One region of the Paenibacillus sp. LC231 genome, then DNA from elsewhere that is predicted to be linked to it. Evidence: riboswitches for the same ligand, from Rfam matches in the RefSeq annotation. Region 1 holds a riboswitch; each other region holds the start of a gene.
What was found. A riboswitch is a leader RNA that binds a small molecule or an ion and turns the genes downstream of it on or off. The one in region 1 is predicted to bind cyclic di-AMP.

Region 1 (5,801 bases):
CGGGAAACATCACTTTGTGATCCCACCCGCGCGGCTTCAGGATGACCTCCTGAAATCGGGTCAGAAACGTTTCCTTCGCACCCGTAGCCATATCCAGGCTATGCGTGACGCCATCCTTCAGGATGTAGTCGACTACCTTCTCGCGAATCTTCTCATTGTTATGTCCGTAATTCAAAGCCCCGGCTCCCGCAAAAAAATCAATGTATTCATTACCCTGCGTATCCCACAGCTTCGCATTTCGGGCCTTGTCAAAAACCGTCTGAAAGCTCCGGCAATAACTTCTTACTTCCGATTCCAGCTTGTTAAACACAGTAAGCTTCGGTTTCTCCATGACTTGGTTGTCCATAGTTCCCTCCATTTGTTTAAATGTCATTGAAAAAGGGGCCAATCACGAATAACGGCTCATCTTCATGGGACGTTCCATCGGGGAACATCTCTGCTCCATAACCTACGGTTACGGTGCTGGGAATGGATTTCTCCTCGGCATAACCGAGAAACAAACGACGGGACGCCATGTTACTCGGCGATACCGTAGCTTCAATGTAACGGACGCCATGGCATGCCTTCTGATTCATCAGATTTGTCAGCATTGCCTTTGCAACGCCTTGCCTCCGATGCGAATTAGCAACGGCCACTTGCCATACGAACAGCGTCTCCGGATTGCGAGGAGAACGGAAGGCGGAAATAAAACCGATGATATCTCCTTCATGCTCGGCAATCATGCAGGTATCATGGAAGTAATCTCCAAGCAGCATGTAGCAATAGGGGGAGTTCAGATCAAGCGATCCGGTGTCGCGTATAAGCTCCCACACCCGGGTACCATCCCGGGCTTTCGGTCTTCGGTAAACAATTTCGGTATCGGTATCCACAGCCATTCTATACAATCACCTCTTTCCAGAACTAATTTCCGTTGGAACGGAATCGCTGCAGGAAGCTCTGCAGCCGCTCGCTCTGGGGATTATCGAATATCTCCTCCGGCGTGCCCTGCTCAACGATCCTTCCCTCGGCTCCGAAGATGACGCGGTCCGCGATTTCCTTCGCAAAATCCATCTCATGCGTAATCAGCATCATGGCCATTTCGCCTTCCTCCGCGATTTCCCGGATGACCTCCAGCACTTCGCCGACCAGCTCGGGATCCAGCGCCGAGGTCACCTCGTCAAACACCATAACCTTTGGCCGCATGACCAGCGCTCTGGCGATGGCAACCCGCTGCTTCTGGCCCCCGGACAGATTGGACGGGTACATCTTCAATTTGTCGGCCAAACCGACCTTACTGAGCATGGAGACGGCCCGCTCCTCCGCCTCCTCCTTGGATAAACCCAGCACTTTGCGTGGGGCCTCCGTCACATTGCGAAGCACGTTCATGTGCGGGAACAGATTGAAATGCTGGAAGACCATGCCGACATTGCAGCGCATCCGGTGCAAATGCTTTTCATTGGCCCGAACCAGCTTGCCCTTCTCTTCCATATGCCAGAGCAGCTCACCATCAACCTCGATGGTTCCCTCGGTCGGTTCTTCCAGCGTCATCAGCATCCGGCCCATCGTTGTTTTGCCTGATCCGCTCGGACCGATCACAGCCACCTTTTCTCCAGGCTGCATCTCCAGATCAATGCCTTTAAGCACCTGTAGATCACCAAACGACTTGGTCACGCCGGTATATTTCACAATCGGCTTTGTACCCGTAGCGATATCGGGATTTCCCTCCTGCTGCGGCACCTTCGACGCTTCCGCTTGCTCATCGATCACAACGGCATTCAATTGATTCCCTCCTTTTATTTTCCACGCTGCAGATTCATGCGTTTTTCCAGCCTTTGCACAAGCAATGAGGCGATATAACTGATGATCAGGAACAGAATCCCGACCATCGTATACGGTTCAAATGCACGAAACGACTGCGACACGATATTTTTGGCGGTCAGCATCATCTCCACAAGCGTTATGGCGCATAGAATCGGCGTCTCTTTAAACATAACAATCAAATAATTACCCAGTACCGGAATGATCGGCGGCACCGCTTGCGGCAGGATAATACTTCGCCAGGTTTGGGCTTTCGTGTAATTCAGTGCTGTGGCAGCCTCCCATTGTCCCTTCGGCACTCCCTCGATTCCGGATCGGTACACCTCGGACAGATATGTGCTGTAATGCAGCCCGAGACCGATCACCCCGGCATAGAAGGCCGGAATGGAAATTCCGGTAAGAAGCGGCAGACTGTAATACAGGAAGAAGACCTGCACCAGCAGCGGTGTATTGCGAATAAATTCGATCATTCCCTTGGTTATTAATGACAGCACCTTAAATCGGCTCCGCGCTGCAAAAGCAAGCAGCAAGCCGATGACCAATGCCACCGCGAAAGCGCAGATCGTCACCCATACCGTCATTTTTAATGCACTCAAGAGCTGGGGCAGGATATCCCATACATAGTTCCAATCCCACATGACTATAACCTCCCCGCTGTCCATTTACGCTCCAGCAGTCGAACTGCCAGCGAAACAAGCGTAGCAATGACAAAATACATGAGGAGCAGCAGCACCAGAATCTCGGTCGTCCAGGAGATGTAATTATTGCGGAGCACCATCGCCTGATACGTTAAATCCGCCATCGTGATGAAATAAACCAGTGAGGTGGATTTGATGAGCTCCACAAGCTGATTCCCGAAGGGGGGAAGCATTCGCAGGGACGCTTGAGGCAATATGACATTCCACAGTCTTTGCCAAGGCTTCAGATTAAGCGCTACAGCGGCTTCCCATTGTCCTTTCGGAACGGCCAACACGGCGCTGCGAACGATTTCCGAGCCGTATGCGCCGAAGTTCAGCCCGATCGCGAGGATCGCAGCCAGCATTTTCGGAAGCTCGAGGCCGATGAACGGAAGGGCGAAATACAACCAGAACAGCTGCACCAGCAAGGAGGTCCCCCGAAAGACTTCCACGTACACGGCTGTCAATGTGCGAATGAACCACAGCTTCGACAGTCGGCATAACCCGGCTGCAAAGGACATCACGACCGCAAGAATGGCTGAAAAGAAAGCAACTACAATCGTGATCTCTGCCCCTTTCAGCAGCGTAGGGAGAAAATCAATCCACGAATTCGGCATGCTACTCCCCGCAAAGGGCAGCGGCCGTCATCTCGCCCGGGAGCTCTTCTTCTGTGAACCCGAACTTCTGCAAAATTTCCAGCAGCTCGCCCGACTCCTTCATTTTTTGAAGCTCCGCATTATAAGCCTCCTGGAACTCGGTATCCGCTTGGCGGAAAGCCGTAGCTCCATAACCGCGAACGCTTTCGCCGTCGATGACCGGCTGTTCGAAATCAGCCACGCGTTCGATGCTGTCGTCGCTGGCCGAATCCAGCATCGCCTGCAGGGACGGCCCCGTCATGGTAATTGCATGCACCCGGTCTGCCTGAAGGGCGCTAATGGCCGAGGCCTGATCGGGGACCTGCACAATCCGGTCCGCAGGAATGCCGGACTTTTCCATATAGCCGATTTCGACCGCACCGGTCATAACGGCAACCTTCGCTTGATCATGATTGGCAATATCCTCATAACTTCCGAGTCCCAGCGGATTCCCTTGCTTCACCGCAATGGCTTCCCCGATGCTGTACTCCGGATTAGCAAACAATACGGCAGAGCAGCGATCCGGATTAATGAACATGCCTGCGGTAATTAGATCAAACCGCTCGGCCTGCAGTCCGGCAACCAGCGATCCGAATTCCGTAAGCTCTCCCCTCATTTCCTTGATGCCAAGCCGCTCCAGAATAACCCTCGCAATTTCAACCGCTTCTCCTGTCAGCTCCCCGTTGGCCTCTTTATAAGCATAAGGCTTCTCATTCGCAAATCCCACGGTGATATACCCCTGCTCAATGGCTTGCTCCAATGTACTCCCTTTGTCACCGCAAGCCGCAAGCGACACCCCCATAATCAATGACAACATCAGTACAACCACTCTTTTCAAAACTTTCCACAACCTTTCATTATGACTTTGGTATGCTTAAAAATGGCATGTTGAAATTACTCATGTTAACACATATGTTAACTAGGATTTAACCTATTCAGATACCTTGCATGGGCCGAACCTTCAGGGAAGATGATTCATCCATCTCCTTCCACGCTTAAACCCAATGCCATCTGATCGATTTAATTGCTTTTGGTTAAACATTTGCAGGCCTTGCCCCTCCTCTTTAGCAGAATACAAAAAGACCACCAAACAGGGGATTTAGACATAGCTCCGCCAGCAGGGGGTCAAAAAATAGAGAAAAGGCCCCTAAAGAGAATTAAGGGCCTTTGTTATGAACATCCATTATGTATGCAAGACCCATCCACTGCTGACGAGGTTAGCTGACGGACTCGGGTAAGATGGTACCCTACACTCGTGATTCCAAGTGACTCGCCCCTGGTGAAACTGGTTCCCCCGCTTTCCGGAAAATGTATGCCGGAAACTAAGCGTGTGTCCATGATAAAGGGAACTTCAGGAAAAGTCAAACCCCTTTAACCGCTTTTTCTGGAAATTCAGAGGCGGAAATGCCGTTCTTCCAGGGCCTATGACAAGCATGAAAAATGCCTCATTCAAGCCTCTTCCCCAACGATACAGGAATTTTATCCCAGCCTCATTTTTCGCTATATAGCAGGCATTTGACATGCCTCCCTTACTCATTCATGTGGTGGATCGTTTATGCCATGAATTACATTCGGATTGTGAAAGCTTTCCCCACACATTTACGGCGCAAATTTTTTTTTGAAACGCTGCGTTACAGAGCCTATGAATATCGTAGGGAGATCCGAAATTCATCCTATAGTTTTGCTATTCGTCAATAGATGAATGCCTCCGGGGCTAGCGTACATTCTGGAGATTATAGGTGTTTATCTATCATTTATGCGCTATTAACCCATGCCGTACCGAGAGTATTTGCGTAGTATAGAACAAATCTAAAGGAGGTGCTTCATTTGGAACGTTCTTCTAGAAAGAGAAAATTGTGTGCTCTTAAAAAAATAGAGAAAAAAGTCATTCATGCGAAGAAAAAGCATTGCCCGTCTCATGGTCATGGTGATCATAAAGGCCATGGCGGTGGCATGAAAAAGCGTCGATGCCCAAGAGCTATCCGTGGACCTGTAGGTCCTCAGGGTCCGATCGGACCGGTTGGACCGGTCGGACCTATCGGGCCTGTGGGACCTGCCGGACCGACAACCGGTATTGCAGGACCTGCTGGACCTGCTGGACCAGTCGGGCCTGTGGGACCTGTCGGACCTGCGGGACCTACTGGAGCTACTGGAGCTACTGGGGCAACAGGGGCTACAGGAGCAGCCGCAGGAGGAGCCATCATCCCATTCGCATCCGGCATACCGCTTGCTCTGACCACCGTTTTAGGCGGATTAGTTGGATCCGTTGGTCTCGTAGGATTTGGTAACTCGGCCAATACGTTTACGCTGGCTGGCGGTACGATTGACCTCACTGGAGCTGCTGGAACTCTGCTTAACATGGCGTTTAACACGCCACGAGCCGGTACCATCACTGGCATCTCCGCTACCTTTAGCACTACTGTGGCGCTTTCCCTGCTGGGAACTACGGTTACAATTACAGCACAACTGTACAGTGCGCCAGCTACAAGCAACATTTTCGCACCGATACCAGGCGCTCTTGTTACGCTGGCTCCGCCTCTTACGGGCGTTCTCGCTCTCGGTACGGTAAGCAATGGCTTCGTAGAAGGCCTGGCTATTCCGGTGCCGGCCAATACACGCCTGTTAATGGTATTCTCGGCAACCGCAGCTGGCGCAACACTTGTCACTGCAGTGGCAGGTTACGGCAGCGCTG
Region 2 (5,801 bases), on a different contig from region 1:
TCGGCACGCGTCTTGCCGGCTTCGAGAGTCATGAGTGCGGAGAACTCGAGCTTGCGCCGCCGCATGATCGCCGCGGCCTTGAACAGATAGCGTGCCCGTTCGCTCGGCTCGGTGTGCTTCCACGTCTCAAAGGTACGCGCTGCCGTCTGAATGGCTTGTTCGGCAAGCTCGGTATCCGCCTGGGACACGACGCCGATGACTTGGCGTTTGCGCGCCGGATTGACCGAATTTGCGGTGCGCTCCGTATGGATTTTGGCACCGCCGATGACCAGCGGGTACGATTGGCCAAGCTCGGCTTCGACCCCGGATAACGCCGCGTCGTATAACTTGTTGTTCCATTCGTTGTTGAAGTCCATAAATGGTTCGTTCCGAAAAGATGCTCGCATGGGGAGGCCCCTCCTTAACATGATATGAATCGAAGCTTCTGGCCAATGGTCCAGCTGCGAATGCGTCATGGTGGCATGGTTAGGAACTCCTGGTGAAAACCTCTATGTAAGATATGTATGTCTTCCTGCATGCCGTCATGATTTTTGCATATGAGTTAGATAGAGTGCATTTTTGGTTTACCTTGCAGAGGGGGCGCGCGCATGGACGGAACCGAGCTTTACCGCAAAGTGATCCTGACGGTGTCCGGCAATAAACTCGTGAAATGGTTGTCGATCAAGTACGGCCGGAAATTGGCGGGCCGATTCATTGCCGGCGATACCTTGGATGAGGCGCTGGATGAAATCGAGAGGCTGAACGCGAAGGGCATTCTTGTCACGCTGGACCATCTGGGGGAGGGCATCCGGACGCTGGACGAAGCAGCCGGGTATCGGGAGGAATATTTGAAGCTGGTGGAAGGGATCGCGAGGCGTGGAGTGCAGTCGAACGTATCGCTGAAACCGACGCAGATGGGCATGGCGCTGGATCTGGAGAAGGCGTACGAGAACATCAAAATGGTGGTGAAAAAGGCGAAAGAGCACCGCAATTTCGTTCGTCTGGATATGGAGGATTCGCCGTACACCCAGGCGACGATTGATATGACGCTGCGGCTCCATAAGGAGGGGCTGACCAACGTGGGGACCGTAATGCAAGCCTACTTGTTCCGTACGGAGGAGGACGTCAACAATTTGATGCATGCCGGCGTAAATCTGCGGTTGGTCAAGGGGGCGTACAAAGAGCCGGGAACCATCGCCTTTCAGCAGAAGCGGGAGGTCATTGACAACTATAAGAAGTTGATCAAAATGCATTTTGATCAGGGAGCCTACGTCGCGATTGCTTCGCACGACGACAACATCATCGACTGGGTGAAGGTGTTTGCCGAGCAGAGCCGCATAGGCAAACAGGAATTTGAGTTTCAGATGCTGTACGGGCTGCGGATGAACGATCAGGCTGCGCTTGCGCAGGACGGCTACCGAATTCGGTGTTATATGCCCTACGGAACGATGTGGTACCCGTATTTCACCCGGCGGCTGGCAGAGAAGCCGGCCAACCTGATGATGGTGCTCAAAAATATGTTCAAGTGAGCGGGGGGAAACGGCCAATTGCAATGGAAGCGAGAACGGTAGCTCTTTCTAGCAGCTGTCCTAGAAGGAATAATACGCCTCCGAGCAGTCCATCAGGAAGGAACGCTCCAGCGGCAGGCTGCCTAACCGCATACGGGTGATGTGCTGTTGCAGATTGGCCTCCAGATCGGCGAGGGCCGATACGGCGAGCTGCATTCGTACGGATCCCCACTGCTGCTGCTTCTGGGCATAGCGAACGGCCTCGGTCACGGGCATACCTCTCAGCCTCGTAAAGACGGATGCCCAGCGGATCAGATCCGCGAATTCTCTTGTGCTTGGCAGGGCATATTCGGCATACCCGGCCGCGTCATTGCAGCTGATTTTGAACAACCCGCAGTTCCAATCTCGGTCGCTCCAGGGGATAAAGCGTTCAGCCGAGCCCCGGTCGAAACGATATATCTCCATGCAGCGGATGAGCTCTGCATTTAATGCAGGCGATTCAGTTTCGATGACGGGGGCCAGTGCGGCCTCGATGAGTTTCGTCATGATCTACGCTCCTTTATAGGAATGTTATATGCACGGCAAAAAGGCCCGGTGAGCAGAGTAACCCCGCTCTCCAGGCCTATTTATCGTTAGAGGCCCTGCTACAGTGGCCGCTTCGCTTAAGGCTCGGGTGGTGTTCTCTCTCAAATCGCGCCTACGAGGTTAGCTGACGGATTCGGGCTTGAGAGCACCCTACCGCGATGCCTGATCATCAGGCCTGCGGATTCACCCCATTCACCAACAGAAGCTCCGTTGGCGGTTTTGGTTCCCCCGTCTCCCGATCTGTCGAGAGCTCAGCGTAAACGAATGTTTCGAATGATGGATGAATCATACGCCGGAGGACTCTAAAAGTAAATGGCCATATTGAACGGATACATTCCGAAAATCGATGAAAACCGTAAAAGAAAACGCGTACATTCGGTCGTGACATCTATTATCATGGCAAAATCTCGGTATCTCGATAGATTGCGATAAATACAAGAAAACAAGAGAAATACATAGTATAGAGCAGAATTCAGGAGATAATGGAGCGAAATCGGTCAGATCCTGTTCGACATAAGGCTACATGTGTTTTTGCTCACATTTACTTCCTGCAAGGCCGGACGTATGATACGAACTATGAATTGACGGACATCGGCGGTTGGTATACAGGCAGCCGTTCCATGAAGACCTAAAGGCTGTGTGAGAGCTGCCGTGCTCTTTATGGATCGAATCTCGGGCGAGGGCAACATGGGCCTTCGCTGGAAATGCAGGATGATGCGACTCTCACCGCTCGAACCTGAAGCTGTGCTGTTTTGTCGGACCTGGATGTTAGTCAATGGCTAATAGAATAACATGCTACTCGTTTTTAATTTTCGCTGAGTCCTTGAATGGAAAAGGAACGGGGGAACCAGTCGGGAGATGAACTTGATCTCTCAGGGGTGAATCCCATGGACAAGATAACGGTCTATGGGTAGGGCGACTCTCACGCCCGAATCCGTCAGCTAACCTCGTAAGCGTATCGAGAGAGGCAACGATTGTCGTGGACTTGGGCCACGGTGTATTTCACCGTGTTCTGATGAAGAAGCCTGCGGGAAGAGTTCTTCTCTTTCCCCAGGCTTCTTTGTTGTTGTCTTCTCTTTCTGAACTTTTTAGGAGGAGAACAAAAGATGGAGAAACCGCAGGAGTTTATCCTGGTATCCGCGCCGAACAAGGCCGGGGAAGAATTTATCCGCCAGCTGATCTATATGCGCATTTCGTTTGCGGCCATAGCCAACAACCGGGTTGAGCAGGAGAGGCTGCGAGAACTAGGCTGCACCAACATGATTCTTATCGATACAAGGGATGAACAAACCTGGATCATTCCCGAGTTTCCCGTCAGCAAGGTGTATTTGTTCGAAAGCAGCTTGAACTTGTGCTGCCGCTATTTACGGATCTGCCGGACATGGACGACGGAGTCGATTTATGTGATTACCCATTCCAGCAATCCGCGATTGATATACAAGGGACTGGGTGCCGATGTGGTGCTTCATACGAACCATCATCAGGTATCCTTCCTGATTACATCCATTGTCAGCTAAGCTTCTTGGCTGATGTGACCATGAGGTTTTAGGAGGTTGTATTCATGCAGGATTTATATATGGTGCTTATCTTGGGAGGAACCTACGGACTGCTCATGCTGTTTATGTCCTGGTGCGGACGGGTCATGTCGGAACCGGAGGTGGATTAGTCGTGATGATCATTTTAATATGCACGCTCTTTATTTTTCTATATTTGATTTATGCGCTGATTCACCCTGAAAAATTCTAGGGGAACAGCTGAAGGAGGAAGGCATTCGTCATGGGCATTTTACAAATTGCCATCGTTATACTCGTTCTGGTGCTGCTGGTAAAGCCGCTCGGAACTTATCTATATCAGGTGTTTCGCAATGAGGGGAATGGAACGGATAAATGGTTCTCCTGGTTGGAGAAACCGATCTTCGCACTGATTGGCTTGAAAGAACGCAAGGGAATGACATGGAAAGGGTATGCCATCAGCTTTGTGATAACGAATATCGTGCTCGTCGCGGCGGGGTATTTGATTCTGCGGATGCAGAGAGTATTGCCCTTCAACCCGAACGGTATCGACAATATGGAATCGACCTTGTCATTCTCTACGATCATCAGCTTTATGACCAATACGAATCTTCAGCATTACAGCGGGGAGTCGGGATTATCCTATATGGCCCAGATGGCCGTCATTACGATGATGATGTTCACGTCCGCGGCGACCGGGCTGTGCGTGGCGATTGCGTTTATCCGGGCGGTGACCAGCAAAGGTACAACCGTTGGCAACTTTTTTGAGGATTTCGTCAAAGCCCACACCCGGGTGTTCATCCCGGCCGCATTTATCATTGCGATGGTACTGGTTGCGCTGCAGGTGCCGCAGACTTTGCAGCCTACGCTCAGCGTCACGACGCTTCAAGGAAGCGAGCAGCAAATAGCTGTAGGGCCGGTGGCTGCACTGGAATCGATCAAGCACCTGGGCACCAATGGCGGCGGGTTTATGGGGGTGAACTCGGCGCATCCGTTCGAGAACCCGTCCCCGCTGACCAATGTCATCGAAATCCTGTGCATGTGGAGTCTTGGGGCGGCGCTTCCGTATACATTTGGTTTGTTCGCGAAGAGCCGCAGACAAGGATGGATCATCTTCTCTGTGATGATGACCTTGTTTATCGGATTTCTGTCGCTGAACTATGCGGCTGAAACCAATGGCAATCCGGCGTTGAATCGGCTGGGCATCGACGCCTCGCAGGGCAGCATGGAGGGCAAGGAGGTCCGGTTCGGGATCGCTCAATCCTCCCTGTTTACGACGGTGACAACCGCGGCCACGACCGGGTCGGTCAACAACATGCATGATACGCTCACGCCGCTTGGCGGGATTACGCCGCTGTCCCTGATGATGCTGAACTCCGTTTTTGGCGGAAAAGGCGTCGGGCTGATGAACATGCTCATGTATGCGATATTGGCAGTGTTTCTGGCTGGTCTTATGGTTGGCCGAACACCCGAATTTCTAGGAAGAAAAATAGAGGCGCGGGAGATGAAGCTGATTGCGGTTGTTATCCTGGTGCATCCATTGATCATTCTGGCTCCGACCGCACTTGCGCTGATGACGGATGCAGGGCAGGCGGGCATTACCAATGCGGGCTTTCATGGCATCTCGCAGGTATTGTACGAATACACGTCTTCCGCGGCCAATAACGGTTCCGGATTTGAAGGTCTGTCGGATAACACGCCGTTCTGGAACATTACAACCGGACTGGTCATGCTATTCGGGCGTTACATTTCGATGATTGCCTTGCTGGCAGTGGGCGGCTCGTTGATGCGGAAGCAATGGGTTCCCGAGACGCTCGGGACGTTCCGGACAGATAATAAGCTGTTTGCCGGCATTCTGATCGCGGTGGTTCTGATTATCGGTGCATTGACCTTCCTGCCAGTACTTGTGCTCGGTCCGATTGCTGAGCATCTGACGATCCGTTAATAGAAAAGGTGGCCTATTTCCATGAATAATACGAGAAAAAAAGCGATGTCCAAAGAGATGGTCCGTCAGGCGCTGAAGGACAGCTTCACGAAGCTGAATCCCGTCCTGATGATGAGAAATCCGGTCATGTTTGTTGTGGAAGCCGGGACTCTGGTTGTTCTGTTGATGACGTTATTTCCATCCTATTTCGGGACAGAGGGCAGTATCGGATTTAATGTGACGGTGTTTGTCATTCTGCTGTTGACGCTGCTGTTTGCAAACTTCGCAGAGGCG
Region 3 (5,801 bases), on a different contig from region 1:
TGGAATACAGCTCTCCGCTCGCCTGGGCCATGGTTGATCCGAAGTACTCCATCGTCCTGGAGAATAAACACATTAATAACTATATGAAGGCAGGAATGGATCCGACGGTGGTTACACGCTGGAATCTCAGTATTACCAAGCTTGTGGAGACGCTGTTCGGCAGCCTGTCATGGTGAGGGGGGAGCACATGAAAAGTTACGCAGGCCAAGGATGGATCAGTGTTAAAGACCAGCTATACGTCTCGATTCTGCTCTTCTTATACCGTTTGCTGTGGGGATATTGCCTGTACCGACTCGTAAAATCGGCAGTCGTCCCCCTTCTGATGCGATATCCGGATGCCGCTCCTAACGAGCTCAGCCGTCTTTTATTCTTCTACGAGGGCGAGATGAGCCTGTCCTTGAGCAGCACAGTACACACCTACGGATGGCTTCTGGCCGGTTTGCTTCTGATCCGGATGGTCCTCACCCCGCTCATTCGGGCCGGCATCTTCTACAACCTTCACCAGGAAGCCAAGGGCGAGCGCGGTTTATTCTTCTTCACTGGCATGCGGAAACTGTGGAAACCCGTAACGCTATTCTATCTGGTTGAGCTTATTCTCACCTTCGCGCCCGGTTACTGGATTCTGCCCAAAATCCTCCCGATTCTGCTGAATGGAATTCAGGAGCCTGTACTGCTGCTTCATGCACTGCCCTATGCAGCTGGCTGGTTCTTGTACGCCTATCTGATCCGCCTGTTATTGCTCTATATGCAATTTGGCCGTACCGGCGATTCCAGCATGATCAGCTCTATCCATGCGCTCTTCCGCCGCTTGGGCACAGCAATGCTGTTATCCATCACCATCGGCGGATCCGCCTGTGTCATTCTGCTGCTCCTGAGCTCGGCCTCGCTCTTCTGGGCCGGGTTGATCGGCTTAATTATTCAGCAGGCCTCTTATTTCCTGAATGGACTTTTCCAAATTTGGGCAATGTCCGCTCAATATCATTTGTGGAGAGATTCCTCCTCACTGCATCCTTAATGGTTACAATTTGGCACCTAAAATAATGAAACACGCTCGCGAATAAGCTGTAATCAGAAGCGACACGTTTCTATCCCGCGCTAGATTTTACAGAGAATAAGAGTTCATTTATCCTTAATATTACAAATTTCTGAACGCCATATTACAAAAAAACCTGTTCCCTTAAGATGGGGACAGGTTTTTTTGTTTAAAAATAATGTTTCCTCGTTTGCCAAATTGTTAATACTCTGCTAAAATAACGAATATGTTAGTAACAACTTTGTCATCTTTACTGTAACTTTTATGTAGGAACGTTGTAATTCGCTAACTATGTTGGAACGTCAAACGTCAATGAATGGGTTCATCAACATTTTAAGGAGCCGAATTCCCATAACGATATGGGAAGCGGGGGATCCGTTTTGGGTGAATTGATCTCGCAAGAGAGGGATCATAGGGGACCTTCAACCGAACCCTTAAGCTAACCTCGCAGGCAATGGAAGGAGCTTTTGTTTTGAAAAAGAAGTTAACGGCTGTTTCTCTAGGCCTCGCACTCGCACTCACATTAGGGACCGGAAGCGCTTTCGCCGATTCCAAATTAAATACTGCAATCAAACCAGCCATTGGTGTTTCTTACAAAACAGGTGGAACTACAACGAATGGATTTGACTGCTCCGGATTCACCAGCTATGTTTACAAGAAGCTTGGTCTTAGCCTGCCCCGTACGTCTGCAGCTCAATACAAAGTAGGTACGGCCGTATCCAAGAGCAAACTGAAAGCTGGCGATCTCGTGTTCTTCAACACATCCGGTAGAGGTGTATCTCATGTGGGTATTTATGTCGGGAGCGGCAAATTCGCTCATTCTTCATCTTCGCGCGGTGTCATTATCAGTCCGCTGAGCCAGAGCTATTACGCCAACCGATATGTAGGCGCTAAGAGAATTATGAGTCAGAATACGTACAAATCTGTAGCTGTGAACTACAATTAATGTTGGAACTTAATTGATTTACTCTTACAAGAAAGCCCTGGGTTTATGAGATTGTGCCGATCTCATCCAGCGGCTTTTTTCTTTTGTTGATTGTGTGTATACCTTTATAACGTTCAGCACAGCAAAAAAGTTCCCGCTTTTTCGAAAAAAAATGAAATTTATTATACAAGTTCACTTCAGTTCCACTTCACTTCGCCATGTCTTCACATCATCTATCCTTTATTTACCCTTCTCTCTCATCATTAAACACCCATTTTGGAAAAATATTGATTTTCCTTGGTGCTTCGACAGTTAATGCTATTGAAAAATAGCGAAATCCATCAAGAAATAATTGCCAATCTCGCTTGCTGTCTGATAGAATGGACGCAGTAACAACTTTGTCATTAATGTAAGTGCTTTAATATATAGATTGCTATGCCTCCCGGCAACGAAAAGGAGCTTTCCATGCTGAAGAAAACATTATCGACAGCAGCCCTAAGTATCACGCTGTTGTTCACTTTGGGCGTTGGCAGCGTGTTTGCTGATGGTGCGCTGGATCAGGAAATCGATAAGGTTCTAGGTACAAGATACAGCTACGGTGGTACAACCACGAGCGGATTTGACTGTTCCGGCTTCACCATGTACGTTTACGCTAAACTCGGTCTAAAGCTCCCGCATCAATCCGGCTCTCAATTCGACATGGGGACAAGCGTGTCCCGTAAGGAGCTGCGCGCTGGCGATTTGGTGTTCTTTAACACATCGGGCCAGGGCATCTCCCACGTCGGCATTTATGTCGGCGATGGCAAATTCGCCCATGCTTCCTCCAACCGCGGCGTGGTTATCAACCGCCTGGCAGAGGATTACTACGATCAGCGATACGTCGGTGCAAAGCGTATCATGAGCGATGATAAGTATGAAGAGTCGGTCGGTGAATCATCCTAAGCTGTAGAGGCTAATCTTCCCTATACATACTGCTTGCCCGTTAAAGGAGCCCTTACCTCTCTTTTGCGGGCTTTTTTGATGCGACTTGGATGTTCGTAATATGATTATTATTTTATGCAGACGATAGGAGGACTTCGCAAATGGATGCCACACCGATTACATTTCACACCGTAGTCATGCGTGAAGAGCACGCCGAAGAAATATGCGCTTGGGCCTACCCTCCTCCCTATAATATCTATGGCTTTCTTCCCTGGGAGCAGATGAAAGGGCTTGAGGTGGAGTTTGGCGATCCGGACATTCGCCAGAGACAGTACATCTCGGTTCTGGATGAGCGGGAGGCCCTCTGGGGATTTGCCCAGCTGTTTCCGATGCATGAGGTTACACGAATCGGACTTGGCATGCGTCCTGATTGGTGCGGGCGTGGAATGGGTAAACGATTTATGCAGACGATTGTCCGGGAAGCCAGACGGAGGCGGCCTGCCGACGAAATTGACCTTGAGGTAATGACCTGGAATGAGCGAGCAATCCGCGCTTATCAAAGGGCAGGCTTTCACATCACCGATACGTATGAGCGGCTTACGCCAACGGGCAACGCCCTTTTCCACTGTATGGTGTATGAGCACCCGACAAATGAGGAATAGTAATCTTTGTCTATATGAAAAAGCACAATTTTGTGTACTTTTTATGAAGCTGCGCCGTATAGTTGCTTTTTTTGTCACAACTGGCTATGCTGTCTATGGATGTTGGTTTATAATGGAGACAAGTGCAAAAGTGCAGTATACATAGAAGGGACGATATGACGATGCAAAAATGGATCATGAGCGGATTGTTCTTCGTCGCATGTGCGTTGGCTATCGCGCTGATGTTTACGCTCCCAGGTAAGGAACAGGTAGCTCAGGAAGAGAAGCCGACCATGCCGGAAGTGACTCTCGATGCAGCCGCAGCGGAAGCCACACTGAAAGCAAGCTGCATTAGCTGTCACGGCGACCAACTTCAAGGCGGCGCTGGACCGGCTTTGAATCAAGTAGGCGGACACATGGATGCGGACGCGATCTTCAACGTTGTAACCAAAGGTCGTAAGGGAATGCCTTCCTTTAAAGACCAACTTAAACCTGAAGAAATCGCAAACATCGCGCTGTACCTTGCTGAGAAAAAATAAATCAGCTTATACGCAAAACACGCTTGCACCTGGAGTTGTTCCCGGTGCAAGCGTGTTTTTTTACATATTCGGGACCTCTAAAGGGACTAATGGTCTCCCCTTCTATTGTCCCGCCTTGCCATCCTTCGAACGACTCTTCTCATAGGCTTCGTTAAACTGCTGCGCTTCCTTAATATCCACAGCCGTAATGCCACCGTCGTCCCAAGAAGTGAGACGAAGTGTAACGACTTTATAATCTATGGTGATGTAGGGGTGATGTCCGAAAGCTTCCGAAATAGCTGCCACTTCATCAACAAAAGCGATTCCCTTCATGAAGGAGGAGAAGGTATACTTTCGTACAATCCATCTCCCTTGTTCAAATTCCCAACCCTCAAGCTTTTCCAGATGAGCCTCTACTTCTTGCTGCGTATAAAGCATCTTTTATCTTCCTCCCCGAAAAAAACCTATCTTAAAGCCGACTAACCGTAATATGGGCTATCTGTCATCTATTCTATTCTGCCCTGTATCTGTTGATAACTGGAGTGATTACACAAGGGCCACAAAAGCCAACTCTTCTTCACCAATCAAAATATGTATTCGATGGTTCGTCTGATCATGCATGACCACGCCGCTGCCAACATTAATCACCGGCTCTGTGCCCAGCGCATAGAACAAATCCTCTGCCAGCGCCTCATGAACCTCATTTTGCTCGGCTTCGCCCAAATTGCCCCAATCCTCAGCTTCCATTTCAAAGAAGACATAGCTGTCAGAAATTCGCCCAACCGCCTCGGTCAGTTCTGCCAGAATTTCGCCATAATCCCTTCCGTGTTTAACGCCCATCTTAATCACTCCTTTCCTTGCCGTACTTAGCTTCATTTCCCTTCCTTCCATTATACCGGAAATTACAACTAAAAAAAAAAGCCCGACCTGACGATAAATAGGATAACGCCCCACATAAGGGGCCCGGTTCTCCATGAGAGCCGTTCTGACGAATGGATTCGTTATTTTATTTCTCACGGATGAGGTGTGGTATGGAAATTTCAACAATTATAGGCTTAATCCTCGGTATCGTCGCGGTACTGGTGGGCATGATTCTTAAAGGTGCCTCCCTTCTCGCTTTGTATAACCCGGCAGCCTATCTAATCATTCTTGGCGGTACGGCAGCAACTTTATTCATCGGATTTCCGCTATCCGAGCTGAAAAAGGTTCCGAAGCTGGTCAAAATGACCTTCATGAAACAGAATTTGATGGACAAGACGGACATGATCAAGCTGTTTATGGAATGGGCTTCGATCACACGCCGTGAAGGACTTCTGGCTCTGGAAACCAAAGTTGATGAAATCGATGACAGCTTCCTGCGTAATGGGATGCGCATGATCATCGACGGCAACGATCAGGAATTCGTACGTGACGTTTTAATGGAAGATATTAATGCCACCGAGGAGCGCCATCGTTCCGGTTCATTGATCTTCTCGCAGGCCGGCATGTATGCACCTTCCCTCGGGGTACTCGGAGCCGTTATCGGTTTGATCGCTGCACTGTCCCACATGGAAGATATGGGCGAACTCGCTCATGCTATCGGGGCTGCGTTTATTGCTACCCTGCTCGGTATCTTCACCGGTTATGTTATCTGTCACCCGATTGCGAATAAACTCAAGCGTCTATCCAAACGCGAGGTTGAAATCCGCCTGATGATGGTAGAAGGCCTGCTGTCTATTCAATCCGGTGTATCCACCATTGCAATCAATCAAAAGCTCTCCGTG
Region 4 (5,801 bases), on a different contig from region 1:
GATCCTAATTTCAGCAAGACAGTGAACCATCCCGAATAGCAGATGTAAACGATTTCCGCATGAAAGGGCGTTTTGCATTATAATAGGTAGAGGATGTTGCTTTCCAGGAGGGACAAGACCGTGCCAAAGATTGAAATCTCGCATAGCAAAAGCGATCATTTCCGCTTCATCAAAAATCCGGAGCTGCTCTTTGCCGGGCAGGTCGTGGACGAGGACTTCTTTTATGGACCGCCACAAATTCATGATTTCTGCGAGATCATCTATGTTGTAGAAGGATGCGGAGAATTCACGATTGCAGGAAAAATATACGAACTCCACAAGGGCGATGTCGCGATATATAACCCCGGCATTCCTCATGAGGAAAGATCCATCACGGACGGACCTTTCAAGGTGATCTACTGCGGCGTGGATTCGCTTCACATTGAAGGGGTTCCCCAGGGAATGCTGCTCCCGGCCTATGTGGAGCCAGTCATATCCTGTGAGAAATACGCCTATAAAGTGGAGAGCTATCTTTCCGAGATCCTCCGTGAATGCGATTCGCAGGTGCTGGGGTATGAAACGCTGAGCACCAACCTGCTGATGTCATTGATTACCGTAATCTATCGCATTGTGGACGTTAAACACCAATTCCAGTCCTTGAAGGGCAAGAACGAAATCGCGCTGCGGACCAAACACTTTATCGACACCAACTATACCCAGAGCATCAGTCTCAAGGACATTGCCGATACCATGTATGTCAGTCAGCATTATTTATCCCATCTGTTCAAAAAAGAAGTCGGAGATTCCCCCTTCAATTACTTGATATCCCGCCGGATTGAAGAGGCCAAGCGCCTGCTGGCGGATTCCGAAATGCCGGTACATGAGGTTGCTTCACAAGTCGGTTACGGCAATGATAAGTACTTCTCGATGTTATTCAAAAAAATTACCGGTCAAACGCCGAGCTCGTTCCGGGAACAGAGCAAACTGGGTACGGAGTAAGGGATTGCAATTTTATCTTTCCCGCAAAGCAGGCAGCCGTTGTGGTACGGCTGCCTGCTTTTTAAATATGAACGGCAATCTGCCTTCGATGTCGTCAAAAGTATGGGGCATGCTTGATTTTGATGGGACCGACAGCTTCGATCTTGCTCTGGCATCCCAGTCGGTAGCCTTCTTCGATTTCTTCTGGATCCAGGCGCCGCTCTTCGGCCAGACTGGGCTCGGACAAATATTCGATTCCCTCCACCACCATGCAGCGGCAGCGCGCACAAGTTCCTCTTTTGCAAAAAGAGTTCCAGTCCACCTCATTCCGCTCGGCCAGATCAAGCACCGTCATGCCAAGAACAGGCGCCACGCTGCGGCGAACCTCACGGCCTGCAAGTTCAATGATCGGATCCGGTACGGCTTCCATCATCTCTTCCGCTGCAGGGATCGAGGCTTTGTCTCCGCTATCCCCGCCCTTTTTCTTCTTCCAGAATTTAAACACCCGTATTATCCCCCTATGCATGTCATCATCAGGTTATGTATCAAATCCTTCATTTATTATACTGGAAAGTTTAAAAATTCAACATGCTTACTCTTATCGATTCTATGACATTGACATCATGGAATTGGAACTCTATGAAAATTTTGCTATACTAACGTATGCTAGACCCAATTCCATATTCTATGAAATCATTCTATTATTTTAATGGATCGGAGGAAATACATAAGCATGCTGCACAAACAAATAGGAAAAACAGCTGCTGCTGCCGTTCTTGCCTTATCCCTGCTCGGCACCACCCCCCATGTTAGCCAGGTACATGCAGAGCCTGCCATATCGGTAAAGCTGGATGACGTTACGCTAACCTTCGATGCGGCTCCGCGGGTTGACAGAGGGGTCACCTACGTTCCATTCCGGACGGTTGGAGAAGCACTGGGCATTCAAATCACGTGGAATAGCAAGACGCAAACCGTGAAGGCCATTGGCAGCGTGAAAGGCCAATCGACCGAAGTATTACTTCAAGTGGGGAGCACGAACGCAACCGTCAACGGTAAAAAAGTGAAGCTTGCAGCTCCGCCAGTCCAAAAGGAAGGCCGTGTGCTGATCCCGCTCAGCTCGTTCAGCAGCCAATTCGGCGTTGATGTGGGCTGGAACCAGGCGACTCGTACAGTCTCCCTGGTATCGCCGCAGCGCGACATGCATTTGAGAGCTTTCTATGCATTACAATCGTTCCAAGAACGGGATCTCGTGGAATCCATGAATTCTGTCGCCTTTGGCTGGAGCCGTATCGATCGCGAGGGTCAGTTCACGCTTCAAGGGGATGAGTACCGCCTTCCCGCTTCGGCCGGCGACGTTACGCCGCAATCAATTGTTGCCGATGCTGCAGACCAGGAGATTAAACCGTACCTCATGGTCTATGCCTTGGATGGAAACGGCGAATTAACCAAAGTCTTGAGCGACAGCAGTTTGCGCCAAAAGTCCATTGAAGGCATCACAGCCGCGGTAGCGGAGAACGGATTCGGCGGAGTTGTGCTTGATTTTGAAGGGCTCGGATTTAAACTGGATGCCGTGAAGCAGCAGAAGCTGCTCAATGATTACGTCAAGCAATTGAAAGTGGCATTGCCGAATGACGTTGCCCTGTCTTTAGCGGTGCCGCCATTGAACAGCGCTTATAAAGGATATGATTACAAGACGCTGGCCTCCATCGCTGATGACTTGATTGTTATGGCTTATCAGTACAATCCGGTCGGAACCAAATCTCAGGTTCCCGAACCGAACAGTCTCGTGGACCAAGCGATTCAGTTGGCACTCCAAGCAGGCGTCCCGAAGCAGAAGCTCTTGCTTGGCATCAGTTTAAGCAGCGAAACCGCCACTTCCGTGGACGATAAACTCGGCTTGGCCAAACGTTATGACCTGAAAGGTGCTGCTTTCTGGCGCCTAGGCTTGTTCCGCCTCTATAACAATGGAATGGAAGCTGCCGTGAATGCCTCTGTTGTTAAGGAGTAACCGAACACCCCTTGTGGGATGATCGACTTATAGTAAGAAAAACGTCTATCGAGGTACTTTCACAGATGACAGACCGCAGTTAGTAGAAGTTTTTCTTGCGATATCAGAAAGTCACAAGCTTCGAAGTTTATACTTTCCAATATCTAAAAAAAGAAAGCCTGACAAGGTCATCCCTTTGTCAGGCTTTCTGGTTATGTATCGTACCCTAAATGGCTGCGTTATCCAATTAGCTTGCGCTTCCTACCAGCTTCGCATAGTTTTCTTGACTCAAAACACGACGTGCCGTGACATAACGCGGCTCGTAATAGGAATCGCTAAGCTTGCTGATTCTGACTCCCTTGCTGCTGGAAGCATGTGCAAATTGTCCGTCACCAATGTAAACGCCTGCATGGGAAATTCCGCTACCGCTTGTATTGAAGAATACCAAATCTCCAACCCGCAGATCTTCACGATCCACATGTTCGCCCGCTTTAGCCTGGCTTTGGGAAGTGCGCGGAAGATCAATATCGAAATTTCTAAACATGTACAGTATAAATCCGGAGCAATCAAACCCGCTGGTAGTTGTTCCGCCCCATTTGTATGGAGTTCCTACCAATTGCTTCACTTGATACTGAAAATTCGGTTGTTGATCAGCAAATGCTGAAACGGCACCAGAAGAAAAAATAATTGCAGACCCTAGCAAGGTGATGACAAACTTCTTCAAAATATGTTCTCTCCTTCGATGCCTACGGAGTTAGCTAAGGGTTCGGTTGAAGGTTCCCTATACTCTCTATACAAGAGTAATTCACCCAAGACGGTTCCCCCGTTTTCACAAACGAAATTCGGCAAAATTCATTAACGTTTTGTAACCTTCTCTTAATATAGTATACAAGCAAGGATGCTGTCAATCATATCCTAAAAATCTATCGTTTTATGTTCGGAGCTGTCGTAAAGATGAAGAATTTCGGTCGGATATTAGTTAACCCTCTCACTCAGTCATGACAATTATGTAACTCTGTTTTTCTTCTCGCGCTGCTTTTTTTATTAATCTAGCAACTTTTTACAAATCTTTACGTTTACATAATAGAAATGAAATTAAAGAGGTGATCCTTCACTTATGAGTCAAATAACGATGGCAGAAGCACTAGCTGTCCGGGCAGCAATTAACCGTCTCATCAATCAGTTGATGTCGGAACGCTTGAACAATAGCAGCACGATCATTGAAAAAGGGGAGACGGCGGAATACCCTACGCGCAGCGTGGATGCCATTACGGAAGAAATCGAAGCGGCCGCAGCGGATTATAGGAAGCTGGATTTGCTGATGGCAATCTCCAATACCACGCAGACTATTCCCTGGAACGGCTCCGACATTACGATCATGGAAGCGATCGAGCTGGCCAAACAAATACGCAGCGATATCGGACAGCTTGCCCATCTCGGCTCCCGCAAGAAGCTGGAGCGCCAGAGCAGCCGTGGCAGCGGAGACGGTGCCATAACGCTGTTCAACGTCGCCTTATATGATCCGGAGGCATATCAGGCGCAAGCCCGCAAGAAGGAACGCGAGGTAACCAAGCTCTCTTCGCTGATTGAGCATGCCAATCATACGTCTCTGATTACGTTTGACGCATCCAAGTACATGGAATAGCGACAGCCGCCGGCTCCAAGCCTGCAGGTCACCCCACGTGCGGGTTTGGAGCCGGCGGTTTCCGCCGGCGGGCGGGAAAGTGCGAGCAACCGTTTATTGTTTGTCGGATACAAACAAACCTAACCAGAAACCAAAAAAATCGACTCCAGCGCAAACGGATGACGGTTTACGGTTCACGCCTATCACTTGTTACTTGTTACGGACTTATGACGCAAATAAATGATCGCTCCGTTTCCCGCTCTCTCTATAAATAATTGGAAAGCCGCCCTCAGAAGGGCGGCTTTTGTTGATTTCTCTTTAGCTAGGTAACTTGATACTACGTCGTCATTCCGAGCGCTCTTTCTGGTATCTATTTATCATTGATCCTATTCGTATCATTCTCTTCAGGCCTATGCTACTGGAACAAAGCCGCAGCTCCAACCAGACCAACATCGTCCCGAAGTCCTGCAGGAACGATCTCGTACGTCCCTAAATAGGACGGCATGACCAGCTTATCCGTCATTTCCCGCAGCTGCGGGAACAACAGCTCACCTGCTCTGCTCACACCCCCGCCAATGACGATGCGATCCGGGTTAAAGCTGTGAATGACGTTAACCAGTCCAAGCGCCATGTAATAGATGGCACGATCAATGACCTCCACTGCAACGGGGTCTTGAAGACGTTTGGCCTCGAATACATGCTTGGCGTTCACTCCCGCATCAGCTGCAGCCAGTTCTGAGATGACACTTGGCTGGGTAAGCATTCGCTGGGATGCTGCGAGTCCGATGGCTGTTCCAGAAGCAAATACCTCCCAACAGCCGTGGCTGCCGCAATTGCACTGCGGACCGCTGGGATCAATGATATGGTGTCCCAGTTCCCCAGCAAAGGAACTGCTGCCCAGGAACAGCTTCCCATCCAGCACGATGCCTGAGCCGATACCGGTGCTCAGCGTCACGTACACCATGTTCGTCGCCCCTCTTCCAGCACCTCTTACATACTCTCCCCATGCGGCTGCATTAGCATCATTCAGCACCTGAACTTCCGTATGCAGCTCACGTTCCATCCATGCTTTGAGGGGAACATTCGTCCATTGCGGCAGATTCGTCCCGTGAATGACAATGCCCTCCCGGCTGTTAACCGTTCCCGGCGAAGCCATGCCAATCCCTCGGAGCGATTGGCCGCCCGAGACGCTGCGAATCATATTCGTAATTCTCGTAACCACTTCTTCGGCCG

Region 2: linked by a shared signal. The riboswitch ahead of AK95_RS06320 (hypothetical protein) and the one ahead of ehuB (ectoine/hydroxyectoine ABC transporter substrate-binding protein EhuB) in region 1 are both predicted to bind cyclic di-AMP.
Region 3: linked by a shared signal. The riboswitch ahead of AK95_RS17125 (C40 family peptidase) and the one ahead of ehuB (ectoine/hydroxyectoine ABC transporter substrate-binding protein EhuB) in region 1 are both predicted to bind cyclic di-AMP.
Region 4: linked by a shared signal. The riboswitch ahead of AK95_RS12790 (C40 family peptidase) and the one ahead of ehuB (ectoine/hydroxyectoine ABC transporter substrate-binding protein EhuB) in region 1 are both predicted to bind cyclic di-AMP.

Annotation. Positions count from the first base shown of each region.
Region 1 covers NZ_JFOM01000013.1:155,908-161,708, forward strand. Annotated here, with positions in the region: gene ectB (diaminobutyrate--2-oxoglutarate transaminase) at 1-346, opposite strand, end outside; gene ectA (diaminobutyrate acetyltransferase) at 363-875, opposite strand; gene ehuA (ectoine/hydroxyectoine ABC transporter ATP-binding protein EhuA) at 901-1,758, opposite strand; gene ehuD (ectoine/hydroxyectoine ABC transporter permease subunit EhuD) at 1,773-2,435, opposite strand; gene ehuC (ectoine/hydroxyectoine ABC transporter permease subunit EhuC) at 2,438-3,091, opposite strand; gene ehuB (ectoine/hydroxyectoine ABC transporter substrate-binding protein EhuB) at 3,093-3,926, opposite strand; cyclic di-AMP (ydaO/yuaA leader) riboswitch at 4,303-4,448, opposite strand; gene AK95_RS09450 (exosporium glycoprotein BclB-related protein) at 4,937-5,801, shown strand, end outside.
Region 2 covers NZ_JFOM01000010.1:31,883-37,683, reverse strand. Annotated here, with positions in the region: gene pruA (L-glutamate gamma-semialdehyde dehydrogenase) at 1-386, opposite strand, end outside; gene AK95_RS06325 (proline dehydrogenase family protein) at 588-1,508, shown strand; gene AK95_RS06320 (hypothetical protein) at 1,569-2,033, opposite strand; cyclic di-AMP (ydaO/yuaA leader) riboswitch at 2,166-2,339, opposite strand; gene AK95_RS34070 (hypothetical protein) at 2,555-2,704, shown strand; cyclic di-AMP (ydaO/yuaA leader) riboswitch at 2,876-3,044, shown strand; gene AK95_RS06315 (hypothetical protein) at 3,179-3,589, shown strand; gene AK95_RS35290 (potassium-transporting ATPase subunit F) at 3,744-3,818, shown strand; gene kdpA (potassium-transporting ATPase subunit KdpA) at 3,849-5,528, shown strand; gene kdpB (potassium-transporting ATPase subunit KdpB) at 5,550-5,801, shown strand, end outside.
Region 3 covers NZ_JFOM01000025.1:13,892-19,692, reverse strand. Annotated here, with positions in the region: gene AK95_RS17135 (M1 family metallopeptidase) at 1-176, shown strand, start outside; gene AK95_RS17130 (hypothetical protein) at 188-1,015, shown strand; cyclic di-AMP (ydaO/yuaA leader) riboswitch at 1,363-1,502, shown strand; gene AK95_RS17125 (C40 family peptidase) at 1,506-1,979, shown strand; gene AK95_RS17120 (C40 family peptidase) at 2,427-2,900, shown strand; gene AK95_RS17115 (GNAT family N-acetyltransferase) at 3,041-3,541, shown strand; gene AK95_RS17110 (c-type cytochrome) at 3,703-4,059, shown strand; gene AK95_RS17105 (4a-hydroxytetrahydrobiopterin dehydratase) at 4,162-4,476, opposite strand; gene AK95_RS17100 (hypothetical protein) at 4,585-4,878, opposite strand; gene motA (flagellar motor stator protein MotA) at 5,070-5,801, shown strand, end outside.
Region 4 covers NZ_JFOM01000015.1:581,996-587,796, reverse strand. Annotated here, with positions in the region: gene AK95_RS12805 (AraC family transcriptional regulator) at 121-978, shown strand; gene AK95_RS12800 (2Fe-2S iron-sulfur cluster-binding protein) at 1,073-1,462, opposite strand; gene AK95_RS12795 (stalk domain-containing protein) at 1,691-2,965, shown strand; gene AK95_RS12790 (C40 family peptidase) at 3,192-3,668, opposite strand; cyclic di-AMP (ydaO/yuaA leader) riboswitch at 3,672-3,802, opposite strand; gene AK95_RS12785 (hypothetical protein) at 4,062-4,589, shown strand; gene AK95_RS12780 (ROK family protein) at 4,984-5,801, opposite strand, start outside.